Regions from separate parts of the Streptomyces sp. NPDC002306 genome, predicted to be linked through region 1. Evidence: predicted binding sites of a transcription regulator. Region 1 holds the regulator's gene; the other holds the start of a gene.
The links. Region 1 encodes HrcA, which represses chaperone genes, less so after heat shock. Its sites were predicted from a motif close to TTNGCACTCNGNNNNNCNGAGTGCNAA; they were not measured.
Positions count from the first base shown of each region.

Region 2: the regulator HrcA is predicted to act here: its motif matches at 7,339-7,365, upstream of groES (co-chaperone GroES).

Region 1 is NZ_JBSFCK010000003.1:24,044-33,346, forward strand. Features, by position in the region: gene ACWCQK_RS07835 (S41 family peptidase) at 1-1,633, opposite strand, end outside; gene ACWCQK_RS07840 (hypothetical protein) at 1,678-2,163, opposite strand; gene ACWCQK_RS07845 (VOC family protein) at 2,306-2,698, opposite strand; gene ACWCQK_RS07850 (16S rRNA (uracil(1498)-N(3))-methyltransferase) at 2,715-3,455, opposite strand; gene ACWCQK_RS07855 (nitronate monooxygenase) at 3,452-4,552, opposite strand; gene dnaJ (molecular chaperone DnaJ) at 4,697-5,833, opposite strand; gene hrcA (heat-inducible transcriptional repressor HrcA) at 5,834-6,850, opposite strand; gene ACWCQK_RS07870 (MBL fold metallo-hydrolase) at 7,032-7,850, shown strand; gene ACWCQK_RS07875 (DUF3097 domain-containing protein) at 7,885-8,685, shown strand; gene hemW (radical SAM family heme chaperone HemW) at 8,829-9,303, opposite strand, start outside.
Region 2 is NZ_JBSFCK010000019.1:16,586-25,888, reverse strand. Features, by position in the region: gene ACWCQK_RS28710 (LacI family DNA-binding transcriptional regulator) at 1-735, shown strand, start outside; gene ACWCQK_RS28705 (hypothetical protein) at 790-999, shown strand; gene ACWCQK_RS28700 (LCP family protein) at 1,107-2,147, shown strand; gene ACWCQK_RS28695 (YciI family protein) at 2,368-2,724, shown strand; gene ACWCQK_RS28690 (RNA polymerase sigma factor) at 2,893-4,152, shown strand; gene ACWCQK_RS28685 (class I SAM-dependent methyltransferase) at 4,149-5,318, opposite strand; gene ACWCQK_RS28680 (polysaccharide deacetylase family protein) at 5,451-6,431, shown strand; gene ACWCQK_RS28675 (polysaccharide deacetylase family protein) at 6,428-7,255, shown strand; gene groES (co-chaperone GroES) at 7,510-7,818, shown strand; gene groL (chaperonin GroEL) at 7,958-9,303, shown strand, end outside.

The sequences.
Region 1 (9,303 bases):
CGGGCGTCTCGTCCTTGTCGGGGGCCTCGAAGGGGCGGCCGTGGCGCTGCGGCCCGAACGGCGACGGCGTGGTCGCGGCGAGCGTGATCAGGTGCGGCCGGGCGCCCTCCACGAACGCCAGGTCGAAGACGTGCTCGTCGTAGACCGGGTCGAAGGAGCGGTTCGACAGGAAGGCGAGGTGCTTGCCGTCGAGGGTGAACGCGGGGGCGTAGTCCTGGAAGCGCAGCGGGGTCGCCTCGGTCACCGACAGATCGGTGGTGTCGGCGAGCCTGAGCTGGGTCAGCGGGTACGGGCCGGGGTGCGACCAGGCGAGCCAGGCGGAGTCGGGCGAGAAGGTGAGGCCCGCCACGTCGCCGTACTCGCTGCGGTCGACCTCGCGGACCTCGCCGGTCTCCCGCTCCACGACCAGCAGCCGCCCGTCGTGCGCGGCGACGGCGGCCCGGGTGCCGTCGGGCGCCATCGCCAGGTCGAGGACGCGGCCGAGCTGTCCGGCGGCGATCCGGCGCGCGGTCGCGCCGGGGGCGAGGCCCGTGGAGGGCGCGAACTCCAGGGCGTCGTCGCCCTCGGCGTCCGTCACCCACACCACCCACTCCTCGCCCTCCGCGCGGAAGGTCCGGGGCAGCCGGGCCCGTACGCCGGGCCGGGCGGCGAGCGCGCGGGCCGGTCCCGCGCGGTGGGTGACCCAGTGGACGGCGCCGCGCACGGCGACCGCGCTGCCGCGTCCGGTGTGGTCGGGGGCGGCCGAGCCGAACCAGTGGGCGGCGTTCACCGGGCGGGGCCGGCGGTCGGTGCGCTGTCCGCCGAGCCGGATGTCGAGCCGGCGCGGCTCGGCCCCGTCGAGGTCGTCCAGCAGCCACAGCTCACCGGCCGAGACGTAGACGACACGGCGGCCGTCGCTCGCGGCGTGCCGGGCGTAGAAACCGTCGCCCTCGGGGGTGTGCCGGCGCAGGCCGGAGCCGTCGGCGAGGGACGAGTACAGGGCGCCGGTGCCCTCGTGGTCGGAGAGGAAGGCGATGCGCTCGCCCGCCCACGCCGGGAACTCCAGGTTGCCGTCCAGTTCCTCGTGCAGCCGTGTGAACGAGCCGTCGCCGTCGCGGTCGATCCACAACTTGCCCGCCGTACCGCCCCGGTAGCGCTTCCACCAGGCGGCCTCGCGGCCCATCGGCGCGGACAGCAGCACGGTGTGCGGCCCGAACGCCACGTCACCGACGGGCCCGTAGGGCAGGACGGCCGCCGGTCCGCCGTCGAGCGGGACGGCGCGCGCCCAGCTGCGGCGCGGGCTCGCCTGCCCCTCGCTGCTGGTGACGAGGACCTCGCCGTCCGGGGTCCAGCCGCGCACCCTGGTCGTCGAACTGCCCCAGTATGTAAGCCTCTTGGCGGGGCCTCCGTCGACGGGGGCGATGTGCACCTCGGGGGCGCCGTCCCGGGTGGAGGTCCAGGCGACGGTGGTGCCGTCGGGCGAGATCCGCGGCAGCGTCACGGGCATGTTGTCGGCGCTGACCCGCCAGGGCCGTCCGCCGTCGAGGGGCGCGAGCCACACGTCGTCCTCGGCGGTGAAGGCGACCAACTCGCCGTGCAGGTGCGGGAAACGGGGATAAGCCGACGTGGGCGCGGAGGCAGCAGGCTGGGTCACACGATCACCCTATGCAGCGGCGCCGCCCGCCGACAGGGGGCCGTTCACTTGCCTTCGACCGGCCGGCAATGCGGATCGTCCACGCACCAGACGGTCCTGGTGACGGTCACCGTGGTGGTGGGCCGCCCCTGCTGACCGCCGGGACCTCCGCCGACGGGCGAGTGCGTGGCGTCGCAGTCACCGAGGCCGCTGACCCGGAACACCTCTTTGCCGCCCACCCGGGCGGTCAGGTCCCCGCGCACACAGGCCCCGTCGACGGCCCGGGTGACCTTCCCGGTGACGGTGATGTCCCGGCCGTCGTCCGTCCGGCCCTGGCAGTCGACGGTGGCGACGGTGTTCGCGCCGGCCGTGGCCGTCGCGTCACCGAAGTCGGCGGTGCAGCTCAGCCACTGCACGTCCACCTTCCGGCGCTGGAGTTCCTTCGTCGCGGTCTGGTCGGTCGTGTACGCCACCGAGGCGGAGCCCAGGCCGCCCGGATCGCACGCCACGACACCGGCCGCGGCGGTCACCGCGAGCACCGTCACGGCCATCGCCCGCGTCCCGCGCGGGCGGGCCCGAATCCGTCTCAAAGCCCCCATGGACGGCAGCGTGCCACTCCTGGCCGCCGGGCGGTAGACCGCGTGCCGTCACCGAAGGGACGAGGTTGCGCCGGACTGTTCGACTCCGCCGGTGTCAGCCGCGCAGCAGCTGCCACTCCTGAAGCTCCACGAGGTTGCCCTCCGGGTCCTTGAGGTGGGCCACCCGCATCCGGTCGGTCAGGGCGGCCGGGCCGTGCAGCAGGGTCGCGCCCCGGGAGGCGATCCGCGCGCAGTAGGTGTCCAGGTCGTCGACGCGCAGCACCACCAGGGAGCGGTGGCCCGTCGCCGAGTCGCCCAGCTCGCCGAGCACGCCCGCCATCATCGCCCGGTCCTGGAGGGCAATGCCCGCGGATCCGGCGGCGGGGCTGAACTTCTCGTACGGCCCGTCGGTGGCCCCCGACTGCGGTTTCAGGCCGAGGACGTCGGCGTAGAACCGGTAGCAGGCGGCGAAGTCGGTGACGAGCAGCCGGACCTGGGCGAGTTCCACGGTGTCCTCCAGGCGGTCATGACCAGCGGCCGGTGCGGCCGAGAAGCAGGGCCGCGGCCGCGGTCCCCGCGGTGGAGGTGCGCAGCACGCTGGGGCCGAGGCGGTACGGCCGCGCCCCCGCCTCCTCGAACAGTGCCAGCTCCTCGGGGGAGACCCCGCCCTCGGGCCCGACCACGAGCACGATCTCGCCCTCGGCGGGCAGTTCGGCGGCGGCCAGCGGCGCGTCACCGCTCTCGTGCAGTACGGCGGCGAAGGCGGCCCCGGCCAGCAGCGCGCCCACCTGCTTGGTCGACAGGGCGTCCGCGACCTCGGGGAACCGCACCCGCCGGGACTGCTTGCCGGCCTCGCGGGCGGTGGCCCGCCACTTGCCGAGCGCCTTCAGCCCGCGCTCGCCCCTCCACTGCGTGATGCAGCGCGAGGCGGCCCACGGCACGATCGCGTCGACCCCGACCTCGGTCATGGTCTCGACGGCGACCTCGCCCCGGTCGCCCTTGGGCAGCGCCTGTACGACGGTGATGCGGGGCTCCCGGGCCGGCTCCTCCGACACGGTGTCCAACTGGACGATCAGCCGGTCCTTGCCCTCGGTGTCCAGCACGACGCAGTCCGCCCAGCGCCCGGCGCCGTCGGTGAGGATCACGTCCTCCCCCGGCCGCAGCCGCTTCACCGAGACCGCGTGCCGCCCCTCGGCGCCGTCGAGGACGTACCGTCCGCCGCCGCCCGCGTCGAAGTGCCCGACCACGAACACCGGCGCGGTCATCGGGCACCCTCCCCGGGAAACGCGGTCGACCCCGGCAGGGCCGACGAAGCCGTCACCGCCGCGTCCAGTTCGGCGGCCAGCACCTCGACCAGCCGCCCGGCGGGCAGTTCGCGGGCCATGCGGTGGCCCTGGCCCGCCCACAGCGCCATGCCCTGGGCGTCACCGGCCTTGGCGGCGGCCTTGCGCAGCGGCGAGGTGAGGTGGTGGACCTCCGGGTAGGCGGCGGGCGCGTACGGCCCGTGCTCGCGCAGGAAGCGGTTGACCAGGCCGCGGGCCGGCCGTCCGGAGAAGGCGCGGGTCAGCTCCGTGCGGACGAACAGCGGGTTGGTGAGCGCCTGCTTGTGCACGGCGGCCGCGCCTGACTCGTGGGTGGCGAGGAACGCCGTGCCGAGCTGCGCGGCGGCGGCGCCGGCCGCGAGCACGGCGGCGATCTGGCCGCCGCGCATGATGCCGCCGGCGGCGACCAGCGGCAGGCTCACCGTCTCGCGGATCTGCGCGAGCAGCGCGAGCAGTCCTATGCCGGAGCCGTCGATCTCCTGGAGGTCACGGTGGGTGCCCTGGTGGCCGCCCGCCTCCACGCCCTGCACGATGACCGCGTCGGCGCCCGCGCGCTCCACGGCGAGGGCCTCCTCGGCCGTGGTGGCGGTGACCAGGGTGAAGGTGCCGGCCCGGCGCAGCGAGTCCAGCACGTCCCGGCTCGGGACGCCGAAGTGGAAGGAGACGACCGGCACCGGGTTGTCCAGCAGCACCGCGAGCTTGGCGTCGTATCCGTCGTCCCGGCCGCTCTCCGGGTCGCCGAGTTCCGTGTCGTACCAGGCGGCCTCGCCGGCCAGCTGGTGGGCGTAGACCTCTACGGCTCCGGTCTCCGCGTACTCCGGCTGCGGCATGAAGAGGTTCACGCCGAAGGGGCGGGCCGTGAGGCTCCGCAGCTCCTTGATCTCCTGGTACATGCCGTCGGTGGTCTTGTACCCGGCGGCCAGGAACCCGAGACCGCCCGCCTCGCAGACGGCGGCGGCGAGCCGCGGCACGGAGACACCGCCCGCCATGGGGGCCTGCACGATCGGACGGGCGCAGAGATCGGTCAGTGCGGAGGACATGACGGCATGTTGTCACGTCCTTCGAACAAGTCCGAATCGGGCCTTCACCGCGGCGCGGGGCCGGTCTCGGCCCGTCCGGAGGCGGGCGGACACCGGCGGCGAACCGGCGTCGGTCGTGGACCGACGCCGGTCGCGGACCGGCCGTCAGCGGCCGTTGAACGCGTCCTTCAGCCGGGAGAACAGCCCCTGCTGCCCGGGCTGGAACTGCCCCTGCGGGCGTTCCTCCCCGCGCAGCTTGGCCAGCTCCCGCAGCAGGCGCTCCTGCTCGGGGTCGAGCTTGTTCGGGGTCTGGACCTCGACGTGGACGATGAGGTCGCCCCGGCCACCGCCGCGCAGATGCGTGACGCCCCGGCCGTGCAGCGGGATCGACTGGCCGGACTGGGTGCCGGGCCGGATGTCGACCTCCTCCATGCCGTCCAGCGTCTCCAGCGGCACCTTCGTGCCGAGGGACGCCGCCGTCATCGGGAGCGTCACCGTGCAGTGCAGGTCGTCCCCGCGCCGCTGGAACATCGCGTGCGGCATCTCGTGGATCTCGACGTACAGGTCTCCGGCCGGACCGCCACCGGGCCCGACCTCGCCCTCACCGGCAAGCTGGATCCGCGTGCCGTTGTCGACACCGGCCGGGATCTTCACCGTCAGCGTCCGACGGGAGCGCACCCGGCCGTCGCCCGCGCACTCCGGGCAGGGCGTCGGGACGACGGTCCCGAAGCCCTGGCACTGGGGGCAGGGGCGGGACGTCATGACCTGGCCCAGGAAGGACCGCGTGACCTGCGACACCTCACCGCGACCGCGGCACATGTCACACGTCTGGGCACTCGTCCCCGGCGCCGCGCCCTCACCGTTGCAGGTGGAGCAGACGATCGCCGTGTCGACCTGGATGTCCTTCGTCGTGCCGAAGGCCGCCTCGTCCAGCTCGATCTCGAGCCGGATCATCGCGTCCTGGCCGCGGCGCGTGCGCGAGCGCGGCCCGCGCTGCGACGCCGTGCCGAAGAAGGCGTCCATGATGTCCGAGAAGTTGCCGAAGCCACCCGCGCCGAAGCCACCCGCGCCGGCCCCGCCGGCCTGGGAGAGCGGGTCGCCGCCGAGGTCGTAGACCTGCTTCTTCTGCGGGTCCGACAGCACCTCGTAAGCGGCGTTGATCTCCTTGAACCGCTCCTGGGTCTTCGGATCGGGGTTGACGTCCGGATGCAGCTCGCGCGCGAGCCGCCGGAAGGCCTTCTTGATCTCTTCCTGCGACGCGTCGCGGCGCACGCCGAGAACGGCGTAGTAGTCCGTGGCCACCTACGACTCCGCCAGGATCTGTCCGACGTACCGTGCCACTGCGCGTACCGCTCCCATCGTTCCCGGGTAATCCATGCGGGTCGGTCCCACCACACCGAGCTTGGCGACCGCCTCGTTGCCCGAACCGTAGCCGACCGAGACCACGGAAGTGGAGTTGAGTCCCTCATAGGCGTTCTCGTGACCGATGCGTACGGTCATGCCCGAATCACCCGCCTCGCCAAGCAACTTCAGCAGCACGACCTGCTCCTCCAGCGCCTCCAGCACCGGGCGGATCGTGAGAGGGAAGTCATGTCCGAAGCGGGTCAGATTGGCGGTGCCGCCGATCATCAGCCGCTCCTCGTTCTCCTCGACGAGCGTCTCCAGCAGGGTGGAGAGCACCGTCGAGACCGTACCGCGGTCCTCCGCCTCGAAGGCGTCCGGGAGGTCCTCCAGCAGCCGCGGCACGTCCGCGAACCGGCGCCCCGCGACCCTGCTGTTCAGCCGGGCCCGCAGATCCGCCAGGGAGGTCTCGCCGAACGGCGCCGGGCAGTCGACCACCCGCTGCTCGACCCGGCCGGTGTCGGTGATCAGCACCAGCATCACGCGCGCCGGGGCCAGCGACAGCAGCTCCACGTGCCGCACCGTGGACCGGGTCAGCGACGGGTACTGCACGACGGCGACCTGCCGCGTCAGCTGCGCGAGCAGCCGCACGGTCCGGGCCACTACGTCGTCGAGGTCGACGGCCCCGTCGAGGAAGTTCTGGATCGCGCGCCGCTCGGGCGCCGTCATCGGTTTGACGCCCGCGAGCTTGTCGACGAACAGCCGGTAGCCCTTGTCGGTGGGGATGCGCCCGGCACTGGTGTGCGGCTGGGCGATGTACCCCTCGTCCTCCAGGGCGGCCATGTCGTTGCGCACGGTGGCCGGCGAGACACCGAGGTTGTGCCGCTCGGTGAGCGCCTTGGAGCCCACCGGCTCCTCGGTGCCGACGTAGTCCTGGACGATGGCGCGCAGCACCTGGAGCCTGCGTTCGCTCAGCATCTCGCGCACACCTCCAGCATGTCGTCGCCTCGGCCGTCTTCCCGTGTCGTCCCGGTTCCTGGCACTCTGCGCGTGCGAGTGCCAGCGTTCCCCGAGCCAGTGTACGGCCGTGGGGTACGCCCCGGGCAAGGCTGGGCCTGCGACGTCGTGGCGGGCCCGCTCCTACCGCTAGCGTCGCCGCATGACGGTGACTTGGGAAGAGCTGGGGTGGGAGCGGCTGGCCGAGGGGGTCGGCCGGTGCCGTCTGCCGGTGTGGGACTGCACGGTGGGGCTGGTCGTGGGGGCCGGTTCCGCGTTGCTGGTCGACGCCGGTTCGAGTCTGGCGGAGGGCGCCCGGCTGCGCGGGCAGGCGGAGGCGATCGCCGGGTGCCGTGTGCGCTTTCTCGCACTCACCCACCCCCACTTCGACCACGTCTTCGGGGCGGCGGCGTTCGCGGACGCAACGGTGTGGGCGGCGGCGGGCGAGAGCGCGGACGCGGGACCGGACGGCCTCGCGGGACCGGACGCCGTCGACGGACCGGACGCCGTCGGACGTGACGCAGTCGGACGTGACGCCGTCGCACGTGACGCTTTCGGGGACGGGCGTGAGGAGATGCGCGCGGACGCGGTGCGCAACGGCCTCGACGCCACGGCCGCGCGGGAGGCGGCCGACGCTCTCGCGCGTCCGCATCACGCCGTCCGGGGCGGTCTGCGCCTGGAACCGGCCGGTGGCCCGTCCGTCCTGCTGGCCGACGTGGGCCCGGGGCACTCCGCCCGGGACCTCGCGGTCGTGGTGCCGGGCGACCCGGTGGTGGTGTTCTGTGGCGACCTGGTCGAGGAGTCCGGCGCGCCGCAGGCCGGCCCCGACGCGGTTCCGGCGCGCTGGCCCGCGGCGCTGGACCGGCTGCTGGCCCTGGGCGGCGAGGACGCGCTGTACGTGCCCGGTCACGGGGCGGTGGTGGACGCGGCCTTCGTGCGGGCGCAGCGGGACGCGCTCGCGGAGCGTTTCGGCGTGTCGTGAGCCCTCGCCGACGGCTTCTCCTATCGTCATCCGAATGCGCTCGTACTCAGCCGACCTGACGCCGCCGTGGAAGAAGCCCAAGCCGGTGCCGGAGGTCCCCGCCGAGCCCGGTCTGGTGGTCGAGGAGCCCGGTACGGGCTTCTGCGGCGCGGTGATCCGCTGCGAGGCGGGCACGGTGACGCTGGAGGACCGCTTCGGCAAGCACCGGGTGTTCCCCCTGGAGCCGCGGGGCTTCCTCCTGGAGGGCAGGGTGGTGACGCTGGTCCGGCCCGCCGCGGGCGGCCCGCCGCGCCCCGCCCGTACGGCGTCCGGCTCGGTCGCCGTGCCCGGCGCACGGGCCCGGGTGGCCCGCGCCGGGCGCATCTACGTCGAGGGCCGGCACGACGCCGAGCTGGTCGAGAAGGTGTGGGGGGACGACCTGCGCATCGAGGGCGTGGTCGTGGAGTACCTGGAGGGCGTGGACGACCTGCCCTCGATCGTGGCCGCCTTCTCCCCCGGACCGGACGCCCGGCTGGGCGTGCTGGTGGACCACCTGGTGCCGGGCTCCAAGGAGTCCCGGATCGCCGCGTCGGTGACGAGCGCGCACGCACTGGTGGTGGGCCACCCGTACATCGACATCTGGGAGGCGGTGAAGCCGTCGTCCCTGGGGATCGAGGCCTGGCCCCGGATCCCGCGCGGGCAGGACTGGAAGACCGGCGTGTGCCGGGAACTGGGGTGGCCGCAGAACACGGGGGCCGCGTGGCAGGCGATCCTGTCCCGCGTGCGGTCGTACAAGGATCTGGAGCCGGAGCTGCTGGGGCGGGTCGAGGAACTGATCGACTTCGTGACGGTCTGACGGCCACAGGGCCTCGTGGTCGGAGGGTGTGGCGGCCACAAGGCCTCGTGGTCGGAGGGTGTGGCGGCCCGGCCGCGGACGCCCCTTCGGTCCACGAGGTCCCGTACGACCGCCTCGGTCCGCCGGATCCCCGCGTCGCCGCCTCAGTCCACGAGGTCCCGCACCACCGCGTCGGCCAGCAGTCGCCCGCGCAGGGTGAGCACCGCGCGGCCCGCCTCGTACGGCTCCGGCGACAGCAGCCCGTCCGACAGGGCCCGTCGCGCGGCCGTGCGGCCGGCCTCGTGGAGCAGGTCCAGCGGTACGCCCTCCCGCAGCCGCAGCTCCAGCAAAATCCGCTCCACCCGCCGGTCCTCGTCGGAGAGGATCTCCCGCCCGGCGCCCGGTGAACGGCCGCCCCCCAGCGCCGCCGCGTACGCCCCCGGGTGCTTCACGTTCCACCAGCGCACCCCGCCGACGTGGCTGTGCGCGCCGGGTCCCGCGCCCCACCAGTCGGCTCCGCGCCAGTACAGCTCGTTGTGCAGGCAGCGGGCCGCCTCGGAGGTCGCCCAGTTCGACACCTCGTACCAGTCGAAGCCCGCCGCCGACAGCGCCTCGTCCGCGATCAGGTACCGGTCCGCG
Region 2 (9,303 bases), on a different contig from region 1:
AGCGAGAGCGCCGGGCGGCTCACTCCGGGGCGGACCTGGGCCGACCAGGTCGCCGCCCGTCGTCCGCACGGCGTGATCCTCGTCCTGTCCGGGCTGGACGAGTCCCAGCGCGCGCTGCTGAACAGCAGGTCCATCCCGTTCGTGGTGATGGACCCGGCCGGTGACCCGGGCGCCGACGTGCCGTCGATCGGCGCCACCAACTGGCAGGGCGGACTCGCCGCCACCCGGCACCTGGTCGACCTCGGGCACACGCGCGTCGGCGCCATCAGCGGACCGGCGACCATGATGTGCAGCCGCGCCCGGGTGGACGGCTACCGGGCCGCTCTGGAGACGGCCGGCCTGCCCGTCGACCGGGGACTGATCAAGACCGGGGACTTCCATCACGAGGCCGGCTACCGCCTCGGCCGCGAACTGCTGAGCCTGCCGGACCGGCCCACCGCCGTCTTCGCCGGCAACGACCTCCAGGCGCTCGGACTCTATGAGGCCGCCCGCGAGATGGGTCTGCGTATCCCGGACGACCTGAGCGTGGTGGGGTTCGACGACCTGCCGGTGGCGCGCTGGGTGGGGCCGCCGCTGACCACGGTCCGGCAGCCGCTCATGGAGATGGCGGAGACGGCGGCCCGGCTGGTGCTGGAACTGGCGCGCGGGGAGGGAGCGCCGACGGCGACCCGGGTGGAGCTGGCCACCAGCCTGGTGGTGCGGTCCAGTACCGGGGCGCCCGTGGCGGGAAGCTGACGTGTCGACAGGTGGGGCCGGGGCCCGCCCACTTCACCGAAGCCAGTCGGCGGGATGACCGAAACTTTCGGAAGCCCGCCGCCTGATCCTCTCCTGGATCAGGTCGATCAGGTCGATCAGCTCGATCAGCTCGATCGGCTCGATCCGGTCGACGGAGCGGTCCCGGACGGCGGCGGTTCGGTGACGTCGGGATGGCGGGCGCCTGTGTTCGTCCTGAGAAAAGTGAGATTTTCCCAAGAAAGCCACCCCGGGCACGGCCGTTGAAATAATTCGGACTTACGTTCCTCTTCGTGACCGGAGACGACGAGAACAAGGACGAGAACGAGAAGGACGCGGACAAGAAGGACGAGGCGGGGGCCAAGAACGGGCACGTGGGCGGACGTGGAGGCCGGCGGTCGACCCTCCTCAAGGCCGCCGGCCTCACCCTGGCGGGCGCCCTGGTGCTCGGGGTCGGCACGGCGGGCTGGGCCTACTGGCGTCTGAACAGCAACATCAAGAGCGTCGACATCGACAGCGCGCTCGGCGACGACCGGCCGGCCAGGCCGGGGACCACACCGGCGCCCGCCGGATCGGCGTCCCCGTCGGCCGCCGCCTCCCCGCCGCCGACCGGGGCGCTGAACATCCTGGTCCTCGGCTCGGACTCGCGCAGCGGCGCCGAGAACCAGGAACTCGGCGGCGGCAGCAGCTCCGGCGCCCGTTCCGACACGGCGATGGTCGTGCACATCGACGCGGGGCGCACGACGGCCACCGTCGTCAGCATCCCGCGCGACACCCTCGTCACCCGTCCGTCCTGCCCGCTGTCGTCCGGGGGTTCCACGGCGGTGGCGTACGGCGCGATGTTCAACAGCGCGTACGCGGTGGGCGGTCCGGTCTGCGCGGTGAAGACCGTCGAGTCGCTCACCGACGTGCGCATGGACCACTACATCGAGATCGACTTCTCGGGCTTCGCGAAACTGGTGAACGCCCTCGGCGGGGTCACCGTCACCACGGACGAGGACATCGACGACGACGACAGTCACCTGCGCCTGGCGGCGGGCACCCACCACCTCGACGGCAGGCGGGCCCTCGCGCTCGCCCGCACCCGGCACGGCATAGGCGACGGCAGCGACCTCGGCCGCATCGGCCTCCAGCAGAAACTGGTGAAGGCCCTGCTGGAGCGGATCGCCTCGATCGACCTGCTGACCGACCCCGCCAAGTTCTACGAGGTCGCCGACGCCGTCACCGGCAGCCTGACCACCGACACCGGCCTCGACTCGCTGGGCGAACTCGGCGACCTGGGCACGAGCCTGCGGGACCTGTCGGCCGACGCCCTCAGGACGGTGATGATGCCGGTGGTCACCGCCCCCTCGGACCCCAACCGGGTGGTGGCGCGGGAACCCGCGGCGAGGGAGCTGTGGGAGTCGCTGCGCTGAACCGGGCTCAGGCGAGGGAGCCGGGGGAGCCGCCGCGCCGAACCGGGCTCGAGGGCCGGGAAGAGGCGGGCCTCGCGTCCCGGAAAAAGATTCCCGGAGGAACTTCGGCGCCCGTGTCGATCCGCCCGGCTCCCGTTCGACGCACAGGTGAGAGGCGGGGAGAGACCCCGCCCGGGAGACTCGTCACCGTACGGGTCGCCCACCGCCGTGAGGAGTCACCATGCCCCGCTATCTGTCGCTCGTGCGGATCGACGAGTCCGCCGCGCCCGCCGAAGGCCCCAGCCCCGAGCTGATGCGGCGGATGGGTGAGCTCATCGAGGAGGTCACCAAGGCCGGCGTCATGCTCGACACTGCCGGGCTGACCCCGACCGCGCAGGGCACCCGGGTGCGCTGGGAGGGCGGGCGGATCTCCGTCACCGACGGGCCGTTCACCGAGGCCAAGGAGGTCGTCGGCGGCTACGCCATCATGCAGTGCAAGGACCTCCCCGAGGCCATCGAGTGGACCAAGCGGTTCCTGAAGGTCCACGAGGAGTACTGGACGGTGACCTGCGAGGTACGGGAGATCGCCGAGGGCTGAGCCCTCCTTGGCCCAGGCCGGACAGGGCTGAGTCCCCCTTGGTCCGAGCCGGACGGGGCTGAGTCCCCCTTGGTCCGAGCCGGACGGGGCTGAGCCCTCCTTGGTCCGAGCCGGACGGGGCTGAGCCCTCCTTGGCCCGAGCCGGACAGAGGTGTTCGATGGGGGACTGTGAGCCCGCAGCCCCCCGCCGACCCGCGCGGCGCCATCGAGACCGTCTTCCGCCTGGAGTCCCCCCGCGTCATCGCCGCCGCCGCCCGGGTCGTGCGCGACGTCGGCATCGCGGAGGAGCTGGCGCAGGACGCGCTGGTCGCGGCCCTGGAGCAGTGGCCGCGCGACGGTGTGCCCGACAACCCGGGCGCCTGGCTGGTCACCGCCGCCCGCCGACGCGCCGTCGACCTGGTCCGCCGCCGGGAGAACTACGCCCGCAAACTCGCGGAGATCGGCCGCGACCTGGAGACCACCGTGCCCGCGGCGGAGCCCGCCGACCCGGACGACATCGACGACGACCTGCTCCGGCTCGTCTTCACCGCCTGCCACCCGGTGCTGTCCGCCGAGGCCCGCACCGCCCTGACCCTGCGGCTGCTCGGCGGCCTCACCACACCCGAGATCGCCCGCGCCTTCCTCACCCCGGAACCGACGATCGCCCAGCGCGTCGTCCGCGCGAAACGCACCCTGGCCGCCAGGAACGTGGCCTTCGAGGTGCCCCACGGCCCCGACCGTGAGGCCCGGCTCGGCTCGGTGCTCGACGTCATCTACCTGATCTTCAACGAGGGGTACGCGGCCACGGCCGGTGACGACTGGCTGCGCCCGGCGCTGTGCGAGGACGCCCTGCGGCTCGCCCGGCAGCTGGCGGCGCTGATGCCCAAGGAGGCGGAGGCGCACGGCCTGGCGGCGCTGCTGGAGTTCCAGGCCTCGCGCACGGCCGCCCGCACCGCACCCGACGGCACCCCGATCCTGCTCAGGGACCAGAACCGCCGCCGCTGGAACCGCATGCTCGTCGCCCGTGGCGTCGACGCCCTCGCCCGCGCCGACGCCACGGCCACCGGCGCCCCGGGCCCCTATGTCCTTCAGGCCGCGATCGCCGCCTGCCACGCCCACGCGTACACCTACGAGGAGACCGACTGGCCGGCCATCGCCACGCTCTACGGCCTCCTCGCCGCCCGCGCGCCCTCGCCGGTCGTCGAACTCAACCGCGCGGTGGCCGTGTCGATGACAGAGGGGCCGGCCCCGGCCCTGGCCATCGTCGACACGCTCGCCGCCGAACCCGCCCTGCGGGACTACCACTTGCTGCCCAGCGTGCGCGGCGACCTGCTGGCCCGACTGGGGCGTACGGCGGAGGCGCGCGCGGAGTTCGAACGGGCGGCGGCGCTGGCGCGCAACGAACGGGAACGGGAGTTGCTCCTGCGCCGGGCGGCGGAGCTGTCCTAACCGACCGGGGCGGGCCGGCCGATCAGCATCGTCGGCGCGCCCGCGACCCGGGTGAGGAACACCGTCGCCGCGTGGGGCCCCTGCGGCTTGACCTTGCGGCGCAGTTCCTCCGGCTCCACCGCCGACCCGCGCTTCTTGACCGTCAGCACGCCGACCTCCCGCTCGCGCAGCAGCGCCCTCAGCTTCTTCAGGTTGAAGTGGAGCTGGTCGGTGATCTCGTACGCCGAGGCGTACACCGTCGGGCGCAGTTCGTCCGCCGTGACGTACGCGATGGTCTCGTCGACGAGTCCGCCGCCGACCTCCTCGGCCACCTCGGCGACCAGATGGGCGCGGATGACGGCGCCGTCGGGCTCGTACAGATAGCGGCCGACGGGACGGACCCCGGGGTTCGGCAGGCCGCGGGAGAGCAGGCTGCGCGGGCCGGGCAGCAGGGTGGCGCGCACCGCCCCCGGGGCCGTCCCGAACCACAGCACCGCCTCCTTCACGTCCCCGCCGTCCGAGATCCACTCGGCCTCGGCCTCGGCGGGAACCGCCTCGTGCGGAATGCCGGGCGCGACCTTCAGAGCGGCGTGCGGGGCCTTGCGGGCCGCGTCCACCGCCCACGACAGCGGCGGCGAGTACGCCTCCGGGTCGAAGATGCGGCCACGGCCGCCCCGGCGTGCCGGGTCCACGAAGACGGCGTCGTAGGACGACGCGTCCACCTCCGTGACGTCCGCCTCCCGCACCTCGATCAGACCGGCCAGCCCCAGCGCGTCGGCGTTCGCGCGTGCCACGGCCGCCGTCGACGGGTCGCGGTCCACGGCGAGGACGCGGATGCCCGCGCGGGCGAGCGCGATCGCGTCGCCGCCGATACCGCAGCACAGGTCGGCGACCGAGGTCACGCCGAGCTCCGCGAACCTTCGCGCGCGGTACGTCGCCACCGACGCGCGGGTGGACTGCTCCACTCCGTTCGGGGTGAAGAACATCCGCTCCGCGTCCTCGGCCGCGAACTTCGCCGCCGCCCGCTGCCGCAACCGCGCCTGGCCGAGTGCCGCCGACACCAGCTCGGCGGGGTGGTCGCGGCGCATCCGGGTGGCGACGGCGAGTTCGTCGGCGGGGGCGGTGTCGCGCACCTCGTCGAGGAGGGCGCGGCCTTCGGGCGTGAGGAGGGCGTGCAGGTCGTTCACCGGCTCATTGTGGGCCAGTCGGTGGACGGTGTGCCTCCGGTGGCGGTGTCGGGGCGGGTTCGGGGCTGTGGCCTGGGAGGATCCGGCACCATGCGAGTGGTCGTACAAGATGACAAAAGTAGTTTTGTAGGGATGTCGAGGAGCTCCGGAGCTCGCCGGGCCGCCCGGTTCCGTCGGCTCTCCCGGCTCTCCCGGCTCTCCGGGGTCCGTCGGCTCTCCCGGCCCTCCCGGTTCCGTGGGGGCATCGCCGTGCTCGCCGTCGTCGCCGTCGCCTCGGGCTGTGCGCAGGGCGACGACGAGGGGGTCCGCCCGGCCCCCGGACAGCCGCGGCCCCTCCTGGCACCCCCGGCCCGCGCCCTCGACTCCTACGCGAGCAAGCTGCGTGCCGACTACGCGACCCGGGCCGCCGCGGCCAGGCACTGGGGTCTGAAGAAGGTCCCCCTGCTGCCCCCGCGGCCCCCGGCGCGCAAACCGAAGATCATCGCGCGCGACGGCTTCGAGGTCGACGGCCAGGAGGAACTGGACCTGCCCCCGGTCTTCACCTCGATCCCCACCAAGAAGAAGATCGTCTTCCTCACCATCGACGACGGCTCCGACAAGGACCCGACGTTCCTGCGCATGATGAGCGACCTGAAGATCCCGTACACCGCCTTCCTCAGCGACTACCTGATCAAGGACGACTACGGGTTCTTCAAGAAGATGCAGCGCAGGGGGGTGGTCCTGAACAACCACACCCTCCACCACCCCTACCTGCCCGGGCTGTCGTACGACGAGCAGAGGCACGAGATCTGCGCCATGCAGGACGTGATCGAGAGGCACTACGGCAAGCGCCCGACCCTCTTCCGCCCGCCGTACGGCAACTACAACCAGGACACCCTGCTCGCCGCGAAGTCCTGCGGCATCAAGTACGCCCCGATCTGGGACGAGGAAGTCTTCGTCGACCACTGGGAGTACCGCGAGTGGGACCAGGACCTGCACCCCGGGGACATCATCCTCACCCACTTCCGGGGCCGGTCCGACTGGGACGGCACGATGCCCGACATGATCCGCCGGTTCATGAAGAAGGTGACCGGCGAGGGGTACGCGGTGGCCCGCCTGGAGGACTACCTGTGAGGCTGCGGGCGCTGACCGCGGGAGCGCTCACCACGGGACTGCTGGCGTCGGCCCTACTGCTCACCGGCTGCGCCCAGTCCGTCGACCCGATCGAACGGCTGGGCAAGAAGGCGGCCCAGCGGGTACGGCCGCACGGCCCGGCCGGCCGGCCGGGCTACCGCCACTGGGGCCTCACCGCTCCGCTGGCCCCGGCGCCCAGCCCGGCGGCCCGGCCGCTCGCCGGTACCGAGGGCCGCGGTCTTCCGCCGGTGGTCGACCATGTGGCGACCCGGGACAAGGTCGTCTTCCTCACCTACGACGACGGCGCCGAACGCGATCCGCTGTTCGTCGACATGGTCCGTGAACTGCGGCTGCCGGTCAGCATGTTCCTCACGGACAGCGTCGTCGGACCGGCGTACGGCCACTTCGCGCGGCTGCGGTCGGTCGGCGCGAACCTCCAGAACCACACCCTCGACCACCCCTCCCTGCGGGGGCTGCCCTACGCGGGCCAGCGCGCGGAGATCTGCGGCCAGCAGGACAAGCTCAAGTCCCGCTTCGGCGTGCGCCCGCGCCTGTTCCGGCCGCCGTACGGGACGTACGACGACACCACCCTGCGGGCCGCGGCCGACTGCGGGATCGCGACGGTGGTGCTGTGGCGGGTGTCGATGGGCACCGACGACCTGACCTACACCGGGGACGGCGCCCACCGGCTGCTGCCCGGCGACATCGTGGCCGTCGGCCCGGACGAGACCCCGACCCCGACCCTGCGCGAGCGCACGACCCGCCTGCTGCGCGCCATCCAGGAACAGGGCCTGACGGTGGCCCGACTGGAGGACTACGTCTGATTCCCCCTCCGCGAGCCCGGGGGTGGTTCAGGGCCGGCCAGGGGGCCCGACGCACCCGAATACCGACGCCGCGCCGCGATCAATTGGCACTCCGCTTGACCGAGTGCTAATCGCGGTCATAGTCTCGGCCCTGGCACTCCCCACTGGAGAGTGCCAACAGCGACGGGCAGGTCCGGCACCCGCGACGACGGATCCACCTGGTCGCCACCTCAGACAGTTAACCCCGTGAGATCTCCGAAGGGGGAGGTCGGATCGTGACGACCACCAGCTCCAAGGTTGCCATCAAGCCGCTCGAGGACCGCATTGTGGTCCAGCCGCTCGACGCCGAGCAGACCACGGCCTCTGGCCTGGTCATCCCGGACACCGCCAAGGAGAAGCCCCAGGAGGGCGTCGTCCTGGCCGTGGGCCCGGGCCGTTTCGAGGACGGTAACCGTCTTCCGCTCGACGTCGCCGTCGGCGACATCGTGCTGTACAGCAAGTACGGCGGCACCGAGGTGAAGTACAACGGCGAGGAGTACCTCGTCCTCTCGGCTCGCGACGTTCTCGCGATCATCGAGAAGTAGTCACCTCGCTTCTTCGCGAAGCACTTTGCTTTTCAGCTGCGCCCCTGGCCCCCGCGACCATTAATCAGCCGGGCGTCGGGGGCGCAGCGTCGTTCACCCTGAGATTCACCTCGAGATTTCCGAGAGGGCCAACGCTCCCATGGCGAAGATCCTGAAGTTCGACGAGGACGCCCGTCGCGCCCTCGAGCGCGGCGTCAACAAGCTTGCCGACACGGTCAAGGTGACGATCGGCCCCCGCGGCCGCAACGTCGTCATCGACAAGAAGTTCGGCGCCCCGACCATCACCAACGACGGCGTCACCATCGCCCGCGAGGTCGAGATCGAGGACCCGTTCGAGAACCTCGGTGCCCAGCTGGTGAAGGAGGTGGCCACCAAGACCAACGACGTCGCTGGTGACGGCACCACCACCGCCACCGTGCTCGCCCAGGCGCTCGTGCGCGAGGGCCTCAAGAACGTCGCCGCCGGCGCCTCCCCGGCCTCCCTGAAGAAGGGCATCGACGCGGCCGTCAAGGCCGTCTCGGAGGACCTGCTCGCCTCGGCCCGCCCGATCGACGAGAAGTCCGACATCGCCGCCGTCGCCGCGCTGTCCGCCCAGGACCAGCAGGTCGGCGAGCTCATCGCCGAGGCGATGGACAAGGTCGGCAAGGACGGTGTCATCACCGTCGAGGAGTCCAACACCTTCGGTCTGGAGCTGGACTTCACCGAGGGCATGGCCTTCGACAAGGGCTACCTGTCGCCGTACTTCGTGACGGACCAGGAGCGCATGGAGGCCGTCCTGGAGGATCCCTACATCCTCATCAACCAGGGCAAGATCTCCTCCATCCAGGACCTGCTGCCGCTGCTGGAGAAGGTCATCCAGACCAACTCCTCGAAGCCGCTGCTGATCATCGCCGAGGACGTCGAGGGCGAGGCCCTGTCGACCCTGGTGGTCAACAAGATCCGCGGCACGTTCAACGCCGTCGCCATCAAGGCCCCCGGCTTCGGCGACCGCCGCAAGGCGATGCTGGAGGACATGGCGATCCTGACCGGCGCCACGGTCATCGCCGAGGAGGTCGGCCTCAAGCTCGACCAGGCCGGCATCGACGTGCTCGGCTCGGCCCGCCGCGTCACCATCACCAAGGACGACACCACGATCGTCGACGGCGCGGGCAACACCGCGGACGTCCACGGCCGCGTCGCGCAGATCAAGGCCGAGATCGAGAACACGGACTCCGACTGGGACCGCGAGAAGCTCCAGGAGCGCCTCGCGAAGCTGGCCGGCGGCGTGTGCGTGATCAAGGTCGGCGCCGCCACCGAGGTGGAGCTGAAGGAGAAGAAGCACCGTCTGGAGGACGCCATCTCCGCGACCCGCGCCGCGGTCGAGGAGGGCATCGTCTCCGGTGGTGGCTCCGCTCTGGTCCACGCCGCCAAGGTCCTCGAGGGCAACCTCGGCAAGACCGGCGACGAGGCCACCGGTGTCGCCGTCGTCCGCCGCGCGGTCGTCGA